DNA from 3 places in the Bacillus sp. FJAT-27231 genome. Region 3 is predicted to be linked to each of the others. Evidence: riboswitches for the same ligand, from Rfam matches in the RefSeq annotation. Region 3 holds a riboswitch; each other region holds the start of a gene.

Region 1 (4,211 bases), 460 kb from region 3:
TCCGGAGCTCGAGCGAATATTAAATAAGCTTGCAGGCAAAGTGACAGATGAACAAATGAGGAAAATGAATTATGAAGTCAATGTAAAAGATCAAAAAGCAGCAGCCGTAGCAAAGGAATTTTTAGAGAGGGAAGGCCTTTTAGACTGAAAAAGTGCAATTGGACAAAAAATTGAAAATGTTTTACAATAATTTTGCACTAAACTATTGTGAAAAGATTCTAAAAAATTGTAAAATGGTATGTATATAGTTATTTATTATCTTTATCTTTTCCCAAATTCATATACAGCAAGGAGACAGTGCGAAATGAAAGAACAAACTATCCAACTCAACTTAAGTCCTGAAAGAAAATCGAAGCCAAAATCTGAAGAGCTAGGCTTTGGAAAAATTTTCACGGATCATATGTTTATTATGGATTATACTGAAGGGCAGGGCTGGCACGATCCGCGCATTGTTCCTTACCAGCCGATTTCACTAGATCCGGCCTGCATGATCTTTCATTATGGCCAGACGGTGTTTGAAGGATTAAAAGCATACCTTACAGAAGATAATCGAGTGTTATTATTCCGCCCACAGAAAAACTTTGAGCGTTTAAACCGTTCAAATGAACGCCTATGTATTCCTCCAGTGGATGAAGAGTTTGCTCTAGAAGCTTTAAAACAATTGATTTCAGTGGAAAGAGATTGGATTCCGAACGCAGAAGGGACCTCTCTTTATATTCGTCCATTTATTATTTCTACAGAGCCTTTCCTTGGAGTGGCACCATCAAGCCGTTATAAATTTATGATTATTTTATCACCGGTAGGAGCTTACTATAAAGAGGGCATTCATCCAGTGAAAATATTAGTAGAAAGCGAGTTTGTCCGTGCGGTTGCTGGTGGAACAGGAGAAGCCAAGACAGCTGGAAACTATGCTTCTAGTTTAAAGGCGCAGGAAATAGCTGACGGCAAAGGATATACTCAAGTTCTATGGCTGGATGGCTTAGAGAAGAAATACATTGAAGAAGTAGGCAGCATGAATGTCTTCTTTAAAATAAATGGAGAAATTATAACGCCTGCTTTAAACGGCAGCATTTTAGAGGGAGTCACGAGAAACTCTGTCATCGAGCTTCTAAAATCTTGGGATCTGCCAGTAACAGAACGCCGTTTGGCGATGGAAGAAATTCGTGAAGCGTATAAGTCCGGCCAATTAGAAGAAGCCTTTGGTACAGGAACAGCAGCCGTTATTTCTCCAATCGGAGAATTGCTCTGGAATGATGAAAAGATGGTCATTAATGAAGGAGCTACAGGTCCGATCGCTAAAAAGCTTTATAGCACAATTACTGGTATCCAAAATGGAAAAGAACAAGATCCATTTAACTGGACAGTAGAAGTAGAACAATATGCTGCAACAAAATAATAATACGTCTGCCTTTTGGCAGACGTATTTTTTTTATTCCTGATCCACGAATTTAACGAGCATATGGGCTAAATGATGACGTTCATCCTGCGTGCCTACATTCCATAGCTCCTGGAGCAGTTTTTCTTCTCTATTTTTTGGCTCAGCATGTTCTGCTAAGTAGTCAGCAATTTTCTCGGTAGCCACCGCAAGCTGCTCTTCATTCAAGCCGATTTTTTCAGCAAGTTCAATTCTTTTTTTCAAATAGGATTTAAAAGAGTTAAAATTCTCAAGAATGCTGTCCATTCTTTCAGGACTAATTCGCTCAAGCGTATCGTCTACTTTATGGGGCTGTAACTCTCCATCTTTATGAATAGCATGGTTTTCCTCTGTCATCAGTGATTCCTCCTTTACTGTTTCGTTATGCCCTCCTTCGCCTATTTTCAAACCTGAGACAGAGGAATTTCAGTAGCTTAAGGACGAATATGAACAGGAGTGCCAATTGGGACAATGCTTGCTAATTCTTCTACGTCGCGATTGTACATGCGGATGCAGCCTTTTGAAACAAACTTGCCGATGGAGGAAGGATTATTCGTTCCATGGATGCCATAAGATTGTTTTGATAAACTCATCCACATCGTTCCGAATGGACCGCCTGGATTGGGAGCTTTATTAATAATGACAAAGTCTCCGGTCGGTGTTCGAGTCAGCATTTTGCCTACACCTACCGGATAGGTTTTTTGAACATTCCCACGGCGAAACAACGTCAATTTGCGCTGGGATAGCGAAATACTGATAGAGTAGGGGAGAGAACTAGGTGACGGAAGACCTGGAATCCGGATTTGCTGCCCAGGAGAAAGCTGATACAGATTGACCCCAGGGTTAGCAGCGATCAGCTGAGAGACAGAAAGCCGATAATCACCAGCAATTGATGAAACTGTTTCTCCACGTTTCACAACATGATTCATAGACGCACCTGCTTTTATTCTTTTTTGAACAAGCCCTAATAAAGCGAAAACTCCAATATTCACTTACGTATATGAAAGATAAAAAGCAGATATACACATTTATTAAAATAGGTGATGCTGACCCATCACTCCTCGCTGAAAAACGGAAAGCACTTTATCACTTTAAATTGGCGAACAATCCCCCTGTTTCATTTTCTTTACACTTATGCTATAGTAAGAATATACAAGTCCACTAGGGGTGTCGTTAGACTGAGAGAGGAGTGATCCTCAACTCTAAGAACCTGATCTGGTTAGTACCAGCGTAGGGAACGTGTGACAGATACGGGAAACATTCGCAAATGCGGAATATCTTTTGTATCAGTTCACCCCTTTGGATAAGAAAAGGGGGATTTTTTATGGAGAGAAATAAACTAGTGACAATGATCGAAATCGCTGTTATGGCGGGATTATCGTTCATATTAAGCTACGTGGAGTTCGGTGCTCTATGGGCGTTTGGAGGCTCTATTTCGCTTGTAATGGTACCGATATTCGTTATGGCGTTTCGCCGAGGCTGGCAAGCAGGCTTCTTAGCAGGTCTGTTAGTGGGGTTAATCAGCTTACTGACAGGCGGCTATGTTGTCCATCCGGTACAGCTAGTCCTCGATTATCCACTTGCCTATGCGGTGCTTGGATTAGGAGCATTTGTTGTTTTTCATAAGCCGGTTACGACAGGCCGAATTTTCGCTGGCCTATTATTAGGTACATCACTTCGCCTTGTCTGCCATTTCCTTTCCGGAGTCATTTGGTTCGGCAGTTATGCACCTAAAGGCACGCCGGTTGCTGTTTATTCTTTCTTGTATAACCTTTCCTATTTACTTCCGGAAATGTTGATTACATCAGCTGTATTACTCTTCTTGAAAAAGACAGCACCGCGTTTTTATAAGCAATCTGCTTCTATTGAAAGCAGTTCGGCTAGTTATTAATAAATAGAAAAAGCAGAAGCCGTATGGATGGGTCGATCCATACGGCTTCTGTTTTTTTTGTGTAAAAGAGGCCCACAGCTGAAATGTCGAAGACATTTCGATACAATGAAATAAAAATATTTTAAAAATGGGAGCGGGATCGTATGCTGACGGAAAAATTGAAGAAATGGCTAGCCAATCAAAAGCCTACTCGCGCCTTGCTGCTTCCGAAGCTAGAACAGCTTCATGCTTTGTTGTTGAAGTATGAGGATCAGGAAAGAGCGCAATTGTGCGCTGAATTGATGGAAAAGCTGGAAAATCGCGAGTATGTCATTGCCTTTTATGGTCATTTCTCAGCTGGAAAATCTTCGATGATCAATGAATTAATGGGGGAAAGCTTGCTGCCTTCGAGCCCTATTCCGACGAGCGCCAATATCGTAAAAGTGAAAGAGGGTGAGCCCTGTGCGAACATTTTGTTTAAAGATGGGACGCTCAAAAACTTTCCTTATCCTTACAACATCGAGGACATCCAAGCGTATTGTGTGAACGGAAATATAGTAGAGGAAGTCGAAATATCACATCGCACTGGGCAACTTCCGGAAGGAGTGACTGTTTTTGATACACCGGGAATTGATTCGACAGATGATGCTCACCGAGTCAGTGCTTTGTCCAAGCTTCATTTAGCTGATCTTGTTTTTTATATGATGGATTATAATCATGTGCAGTCTCCGGTCAATTTTGAATTTAACCGTCAGCTTTCAGAAAGAGGAAAAGATAATTATATTATCATTAATCAAATTGATAAGCATGTCGCTAGTGAATTATCTTTTGAAGAGTTTTCAAGCCGTATTCATCATTCGTTCACTGAGCATCATCTCACATACAATGGACTTTATTTCACTTCCTTGCAGGATGAGAGTCATCCGT
Region 2 (4,211 bases), 590 kb from region 3:
ACTTTCCGCCTGCATGAATCATGTTTCTTCGCGTAGCATCGTGGTATGTCTGGCTGCTCTTGAGCGTGATCCATCCGGTAATCACCCCGCCTTGCCCTTGTATATGTAAATCGCTCGTATCTACTACTATCGCAAAATCTGCTTTATATCCCTGTCTGCAGCATTCAAGCGTTCCCGCTTCCCCTACTTCTTCACCAATCACCGATTGAAAAATCACATCTCCTGGAAGTGAAATGCCTGCTTCGCGGAGAAGCTGCAGCGCAAACAAAGCGCCAGCCAGTCCCCCCTTCATATCAGCTGCTCCACGGCCAATAATAGAATCGTTCTTTATAACAGCCTGAAACGGATCGATCTCCCACTCCTCATCCTCCTGCACTTCTGCCACATCGATGTGCCCGTTAATGATTAAGCTTTGGAATGTCTCAGAATCCGTTCCCCTCCATTTTCCGACCACATTCGGATCATTTGGATATACGTCCCACATATCAATAGAAAAACCTAGCTCCTTTAAAAAATCTGCTACAAATGACTGCGCCTCTTTTGTATTCCGTGCAGGTGGAGCAGGTGTTTGAAAAGCAATAAGCGTTTTTACTAAATAAATGAGCTCCTCCTGCCGATGCTCTACTTCTTGCAAAATCGTATTCAGTTCTTTGACCATCATCTTCTCCCTCCCTTAGAAGATACATGCAAAAAAGCCGCTTCTCCAAAGAGAAGCGGCTGTATAAGCTTTCATTTAGCTGCAACAATAAAAAAGATTGCAGCTTGGCATCATTTATACGACCTCTTCCCTACGCTGGCATTATCCAGTTCAGGTGATAAGGGTTAAGGCAATCTACCTCTCTCAGCTTTTGCAAGCACCCCCAAGGACACATTATTCAATTAGTCTTTCATTCTAGTTGTAACATACTTAGCAGAATTCAGCAATACAATTCAGAATTTTTAAACAAATACAATCCGGTATTTATTTAAAAAAAAACCGTATATTGATAAAAAGCTTCTATTTGGAAGGAGGAACGCTGTCTTGTATCATCCTGACCCATTTAAACGGCTTTATGCTATTCCTCTTATGGGCTACCCGTTCGTTCAGCCACAGGCTTTAACCCAGCCGCCATCCTACAGGCCTTATCCTAAAGTAGACGTTACTTTATTTAAACAATCTGCTCAATCCATTAAACAGCTCGTCCATGAGAGTAATTTGCTGCTCAATAAACTAACAGATAACAGCGACTTTGCCTTTCGATTAATGACGGCCGCCCAAGCGGCAAACCACCGAGAGGTAGAACGGCTTGTCCGATCAACGGGAATACCTAGAAAAGCGATTATTTCCTTTACCCCTGATGTTTTTCGGATTGAACTGAGAACCACTACAGCAAATGCAGAATGCTGCAAACTCGCGATTTCACTTCGCTGGCGTTAATGATTTAGACGGTATTTCCACGTTTTTAATTTAATAAGCCGTCTTACGAGCAGGAGACCGATGAGAGATCCAGACAAGCTGCTAATGAGAAAAGCAGGCAAAAAGAAGAAAGCACCCGCAGTCGTCCCCATTAAAATTTTCGCATAAGGTACAGCAAATAAAGGAGCCACGATGCCCGAACCTGCGGCTTCTCCAATAGAAGCGCTCCATGACCGGCTCGTTTTTTGATACATATAACCAGCAAGAAAAGCTCCAATCATTCCTCCTGGAAACGCTAATAACGACCCCGTCCCCATCAAATTCCTAAGAAGTCCGGTCACAAACGCAATGATAACAGCTGGACCCGGGCCAAGCAGAACCCCAGCCATGACGTTTACGTCATGCTGGACAGGATATGCTTTTGCTGCCCCGGCAGGAAACCAAATAAGCGACGAACCAAATGTTGCAACGGCTGTAAATAAAGCCATATACGCCAGCTTCTGTACTTGATTCATTTCCTCTTCCTCCAATGCAAAAAAGCCGAATCCTCATCTGGATACGGCTAATGTAAGTAAAATAGTCAATAAACGCTCTACTTTCCTACGCTGGTATCAACCAGATCAGGTTCAAAGAGTTGAAAAGCCCTGTGCTTTTCTCTCAGCCTGTAACAGGCACCTCTAGTAGCTTTTTATTAAATTTACTTTCCATTATAGAGGGAATCCGGTTAAATGGGAAGCACCTTTCTATGCAGCTTTTTACTCATTTGTTCCCCGCCAGACGACATCTTTCTCCTTTTGCTTCTTGGAAACGTCTATTCACCTCATCCCAACAAACAATATTCCACCAATTATTAATATAATCTGCCCGCTTATTTTGATATTTTAAATAATAAGCATGTTCCCATACATCAAGTACAAGCAGCGGTACAACATCCCACTGGCTTAAATTTTGATGCTTTTCCGCTTGTAATATTTCCAGCCGCTGGGCTTGAGGTGCCCATACAAGAATCGTCCACCCTCCGCCCTCCACGTTCTCAGCCGCCTTTGAAAAATGGTTTTTAAACTGGTCGAAGCTGCCAAACGAACGTGCAATCTCACGGTTTAATTCTCCTGATGGTTTTCCCCCTCCGTGCGGACACATAACTTTCCAAAAGATAGAATGCAAATAATGGCCGGCACCGTTAAAGGCAAGCTCTCTTTCCCAATGCTTTACGAGCCGAAAGTCATTGTTATTTCTTGCTTTTTGCAGTTCCAGCTCTGCCCTGTTCAATCCATCTACATACCCTTTATGATGCCGATCATGATGAAGCCTCATAGTGGCTTCGTCAATGTAAGGTTCCAATGCATTATACGCATAAGGAAGTGGCGGAAGTTTGTGCCCTCCGATTGGAACCTGCTCCGCTCTTTCCTGTTCATCCTCTTTCTCTTCTATGTCTTTTTCAGCAAACAAGCGCTCGTGAAGCTGCCGCCACTCCTGATCCAATGCTTGAATCTCTTCCTGAATCGAGTGAGCTTCCTCTTCATCTTCCACCTTTAATAGGCGGTCATTGATCTTTTCGACTCGTTCTTTCCACTTTTCTACTTGGTTAAGATCCAGGTTTTCATGCTGCAGCGCGCACAACGCGTCACACCATTTTTTTGCTTCTTTCAAATAGCTGAAATATTTCTCCATTCCCGCTCCCCCTTCCAGCTGCTCATTTCAACATATGCATGCTTTGGGTTTACGTTCTTATTCCAAACGCTCGTCTTATCACGTAAAAGAAAGAATGAAGAAGACAAGGATTAGATGAGAATAAAACGTTTTCGCTAGTTTGCTTACACAAAAAGGCTGTCCAACAGCTAAAGTCTCCTTAACTGCTGAACAGCTCTCCTATCAACTAGATATTTCTACTCTGCTTTGGAGCGGCTTCTTAAACTTAAACCACGCCACAATCACGCCAATAATTAAAATTAAACCGAGATAGCCTACAATTGGATAGAGAGTACCGACTAATTTGACAAACCCTACGAAGCTCGCGAGAAAAGCGACCAATGTAGAGGCGATAACGGTTAGGGTAAAAGATTTGCCCCTTGCTGGAACGATTCTAGCCGCAAAAGCATAAATCATGCCAACAGATGTATTGTAAATCATCGCCAACAAAACAAACGACATGAAGTATCCGGTAATCGGCGAAATTTCATTGGCAATGTGCACAATAGGCATCGCGGCTTGCTGGCTAGCCTCGAAATCTAAAAGCATCGTAAGATTAATAAATAAAATTAATAAGCCGAGACCGATTCCTCCTAAAATCCCTCCAAGTCCAGCTGTTTTTTCACTTTTCTCTGCCCCGCCCATCAAAGCCAAAATAGCTCCGCCGGCCGCAATATTGTAAGAAACATATAATATAGCTCCTATCAGCCAATGGGAGGCTGCCGTGTTTTCTGTTTTTCTTAGTTGTAAAATATCAGATAGATTTCCTTCATAATGAATGACCGAATACATAAAGACGATAAAAATCATGATAAATAAGAACGGTGTCATGAAACTAATCGCTGAAATCACCTTTTGAAAATTGAAACATAAAGTGACAGCCGTAAGGACAGTCATTACCATGCTGCCATATAAAGGCGCTATGCCAAATTGCTGCTCAAAAATGGACCCGCTGCCTGCAATCATAACGGCTGCTACTCCAAACAAGAAAAAAGTAATCAGTCCATCTACAAAAACCCCGACCCATTTTCCACAGATCAGATAAATAACATTTTTGTGGGAATCTGTCTGAATGCGGGAGCCAATTTGCAGCAGCTGCATCCCTAAAAAAGCAAATAAAACAGTG
Region 3 (4,211 bases):
TCAACAAAAGAATGTATATCAGAGGCAATGTTAGACGCCTGCACCAGTTCGAGCTTTCCGGTTGTGATCGCATGAAGCTGGAAAGACATCTTTCTCCTCCTCACCTGCCAAAATGTCCCAATCTTTAGAAACCGGCTGGTAGCCGAGCTGTTTAAGCCGGTTCTTTACTTCTTCTACCGAGCGGGTATCAGAAATTTCAAATTGGCTGTTATCCTCTATTTTGTTCGCATAGCCGCCAACAACTGTAGAAGAAGCAGCGGACATTTTCGTTACGCCAAGCTTAATAAGATGATCTCTAAGTTCTGCTTCTTCACGAGTGGAAAGCGTAATGCCTGCGCGCGGCATAAATAAGCGGAAAGCAAGCATAGCCTGAACAAGATCTTTATCCTCTACGTTCACTCGCGGTTCAAATCCGCCGAGGTTCGGACGGATACGCGGAAAAGAAACAGCAATGTCTGTTTCGATGTACTTTTTCTGCAAATAGCGGGCATGCAAAGCCGTAAAGAACACTTCTTTTTGCCAATTGTCCATCCCGAGCAGCGCCCCGATATTAATCGACCTCATGCCGGCCTGACAGCCTCGCTCCGGTGCATCAAGGCGATAGCGATAATTTCTTTTCGGCCCTTTTATATGAATGTCTTTATACACTTCTTCATTGTAGACTTCTTGATAAACAGTCAGCCCATCAACACCGGCCTGGAAAAGCTGGTGATATTCCTTCGTATCAAGCGGCTGCACCTCGATCGCGATGGAAGCAGCATGCTTCCTTAAAATACGGGCACTCTCTGCCAAATAAGAAACCGACGAGTGAATACGAGATTCACCTGTCAGCAAAATAACGTGCTGGATGCCCATTTCTTTTAACGCTTTAGCTTCCTGATCAATTTCCAAAGCGGTTAACTTCCGTCTTGGAAAATCATTATCAAAGCTAAAGCTGCAATAAGCACATTTATTTACACAGTAGTCCGTTAAGTACAGCGGTGCATACAAAGAAATTATTTTCCCAAAATTCTGAACAGTGAGCCAGTGAGCCTTCTGCGCCATCTCTTCTAAGCGCTCAGCAGCAGCCGGTGAAAGAAGGGCTAATAAGTCGGGTTCATCTAGGTCTGTTTTATTTAAAGCCCTGTCTACATCCTTTATCGTCATGCTTTCTAACATTGTTTCATATGGTTTATGTTTAATTGAATCGTACACCTCATAGAAACTCATCAAATTCCTCCTTACTATCAGTCACTATTGAAAAAACGCCTTCACCTTGAAACAGACACTAACGTAAAAATCCAGTCAGCGGTGATGAAGCAGCTGCCCTTTGTGATACTGGTCCTAGTCCGGCTAAATATGCTTTTCGTCCAGCCATAACGGCCAAGTTAAAAGCTTCTGCCATGCTTACCGGGTCGTCCGCTGTCGCAATGGCCGTGTTAACAAGAACAGCGTCCGCTCCCATTTCCATTGCTTCAGCCGCTTCAGACGGCCTGCCAATTCCTGCGTCTACAATGATAGGCAGCGTTTTTTCTTCGATTAAAATTCGAATCATCTCTTTCATACGAATGCCCCTATTTGATCCAATAGGTGAACCGAGCGGCATAATAGCGGCTGCGCCGGCATCCGCTAATTTTTTGGCTGCCATTAAATCGGGATTCATATAAGGGAGAACGACAAAGCCCTCGTTAGCAAGGATATTAGTCGCCCGAATTGTTTCTTCATTGTCTGGCAGTAAATACTTTTGATCAGAAATCACTTCGATTTTAATCCAATTGCCCATTCCAGCCGCTCTCGCCAGTCTAGCGATCCTGACCGCCTCCTCGGCATTTCTCGCGCCTGATGTATTAGGCATAATAATCATGTTTGGTGGAATGTCTTCCAAAATATTTTCATGGCCCGCTTCAAGATCCACCCTTCTGACTGCTACCGTGACTACTTCTGAACCGGACTGGGCAAAGGCTTGCCTCATGACCGAGTGATCGGCAAACTTTCCTGTCCCCGTAAAGAGACGGTTCGTTAACTTCGTTTGACCAATGATTAATTCATCCATATTACTTCCTCCTTTTTACAATGAAAAAAAGCCTGCCACAACGGCAGGCTTTTCTTTATGTACAACAAACAAAGATACATACATAAAATACAGCTTCCCTCCGTTGGTACTAACCAAATCAGGTTCAAGGGTTAGATGCTTGCATCCTCTCAGCCATAAAGGCACCCCTAGCTAACTTTTATTTAATTTTCTCTATTATACTCTGAATCTTCTAAATTGTTAAGCACTTTTTTTGATTTTAATAAATCTCTAATCTCTGTAAGCAATTCTTCTTCCTTGGAAAGCACAGGTTCCGCCTCTTCTTCCTTCTTCTCATGATACAACTTGTTGAACAAACGAACAAAGAGAAATAATGAAAAGGAAATAATGAGAAAGTGAACAATGGACTGTATAAAAAGCCCGTACTTTACTTGAGCGCTCCCAAATTGGAACACCAATTTAGAAAAATTAATGCCTCCTATCAGTAAGCCGATGACGGGCATAATTATATCTTGTACAAGAGAAGAAACAATTTTGCCAAACGCCGATCCAATAATAACACCGACAGCTAGATCAATCACATTGCCGCGCATGGCAAATTTTTTAAATTCCTGAAACAAATGAATAGAACTCCTTTCAACTGCTTTTCTTCATGATCGTTACTAAACGTTATTTTGATTCTGTCTTCGCTCCGACGCCAATCCGCTTCATCTCTCCCCAATCCTTCTTACCGGCTAAAAACTGAAAGAATCCTTCTAACCGCCATTTAATCATTAAAGGCCGATACCAGAATGTTTCAGAAAGGGCAAAGAAAAATAGTTTCACAATATCAGACGGTTCCGGGTACTTCCTTAAACTCCATTCTTCTAAGAGTACGCCGCTCATGGATAAAATCGAGCCATATAAAAATGATAAAGTGGCCATCAGCAGGGCCGTTTCGGGATTAATAAAAGAAAACAGCAAACCGAATATAATAAGCAAATAACCCATCAGTTCAACAAACACGCCCATCAGCTCAATTAAAAAGAAATAAGCCATGGATAACATGCCGACGAGGCCGTATTTTGGGTTAAACAGCATATCCTTGTTATTCCAAATGACTTCACACAGCCCTCGATGCCAACGCTGGCGCTGCCTGCGTAAATAGAGAGCCGACTCTGGAGCCTCTGTCCAGCAGACTGGGTCAGGTACGTATAGTATCTTTTTATTCAATCCTTCCTCTTTAATCATCCGGTGCAGCCGAACGACTAAATCCATATCCTCTCCTACTGTATTGGTCCGATAGCCGCCAATGTGAATAACGGACTCTTTCTCAAATACACCAAATGCCCCTGAAATAATAAGCAGCAAATTATGACGGCTTAAGCCGATGCGGCCGATTAAAAAAGCTCGTAAATATTCTATGACCTGCATAATTACAAATGGCTTGTTGGATAGGCCCACTTCCATCACTTCTCCGCCTTCGATATAACAGCCATTGGCGATTCTTACACTTCCCCCAACAGCAATCACATCACCGTTTGAATCTAAAATCGGCTTAATCACTTTTAAAAACGCATTTCTTTCTAAAACGGAATCTCCATCCAGTGAACAAACATATGGATAATGAGATAAGTTTATCCCTGCATTTAAAGCATCTGCTTTCCCGCCATTTTTCTTGTCAATCATGTATAGATTTTTATAAAGTGTTGAACGGTAAATTCCTTTTACTTCAGCTGTTGGAATTCTCGTACGCAATACTTTATTTGTCTTTACCATCTGAAATGATTCGATCATCGTTTCAGCAGTTCTATCCTTTGAGCCATCGTTAATGACGATAACCTCGTATTCCGGATAATAAATGCTAAGAAGAGAGCGCACACTATTATAAATACCCGCTTCTTCGTTATAAGCAGGCACAAGAATAGAAACGGGCTTTGTATCAAAGGAATCAAGCAGATCTTCCTCTGCCTCGCTGGAGTTAAAGCCATATTCACTGCGCAATTGCCTCGCTGAGATAAACAGAATAATAAAGTAAAATAAAAGCACAAAAGCTGTATAGGAAATAAACAACCAGGACAAAACAGTACCAAGCATGCTAATGAATTGGTTCATCACGCTGTCACTCCTTCACTCTCGAGCCACTGGGCAGCCATGTCCTTTGCATAGCGGTCGCGATGAGTTTCTACTATGTGCTGCAAAATGAGCGTACCGTCTGCGT

The links. Region 3 has a riboswitch for thiamine pyrophosphate ahead of AC623_RS07725 (thiazole synthase). Riboswitches for the same ligand answer to the same signal wherever they lie in the genome.
Region 1: it holds a riboswitch for thiamine pyrophosphate, as region 3 does, so the genes downstream of both, thiT (energy-coupled thiamine transporter ThiT) here and AC623_RS07725 (thiazole synthase) in region 3, are expected to answer to the same signal.
Region 2: it holds a riboswitch for thiamine pyrophosphate, as region 3 does, so the genes downstream of both, thiW (energy coupling factor transporter S component ThiW) here and AC623_RS07725 (thiazole synthase) in region 3, are expected to answer to the same signal.

Annotation. Positions count from the first base shown of each region.
Region 1 covers NZ_LFZU01000001.1:2,091,699-2,095,909, reverse strand. Annotated here, with positions in the region: gene AC623_RS09775 (ABC transporter permease/substrate-binding protein) at 1-148, shown strand, start outside; gene AC623_RS09770 (branched-chain amino acid aminotransferase) at 305-1,396, shown strand; gene AC623_RS09765 (DUF3243 domain-containing protein) at 1,430-1,771, opposite strand; gene AC623_RS09760 (L,D-transpeptidase family protein) at 1,849-2,343, opposite strand; TPP riboswitch at 2,568-2,669, shown strand; gene thiT (energy-coupled thiamine transporter ThiT) at 2,739-3,305, shown strand; gene AC623_RS09750 (dynamin family protein) at 3,449-4,211, shown strand, end outside.
Region 2 covers NZ_LFZU01000001.1:1,042,048-1,046,258, reverse strand. Annotated here, with positions in the region: gene AC623_RS04960 (acetylornithine deacetylase) at 1-658, opposite strand, end outside; TPP riboswitch at 768-872, opposite strand; gene AC623_RS04955 (hypothetical protein) at 1,022-1,417, shown strand; gene thiW (energy coupling factor transporter S component ThiW) at 1,414-1,911, opposite strand; TPP riboswitch at 1,977-2,085, opposite strand; gene AC623_RS04945 (superoxide dismutase) at 2,156-3,067, opposite strand; gene AC623_RS04940 (YkvI family membrane protein) at 3,269-4,211, opposite strand, start outside.
Region 3 covers NZ_LFZU01000001.1:1,636,035-1,640,245, reverse strand. Annotated here, with positions in the region: gene AC623_RS07735 (thiamine phosphate synthase) at 1-89, opposite strand, end outside; gene thiH (2-iminoacetate synthase ThiH) at 31-1,209, opposite strand; gene AC623_RS07725 (thiazole synthase) at 1,268-2,032, opposite strand; TPP riboswitch at 2,111-2,211, opposite strand; gene mscL (large conductance mechanosensitive channel protein MscL) at 2,215-2,631, opposite strand; gene AC623_RS07715 (glycosyltransferase family 2 protein) at 2,681-4,087, opposite strand; gene AC623_RS07710 (HEAT repeat domain-containing protein) at 4,105-4,211, opposite strand, start outside.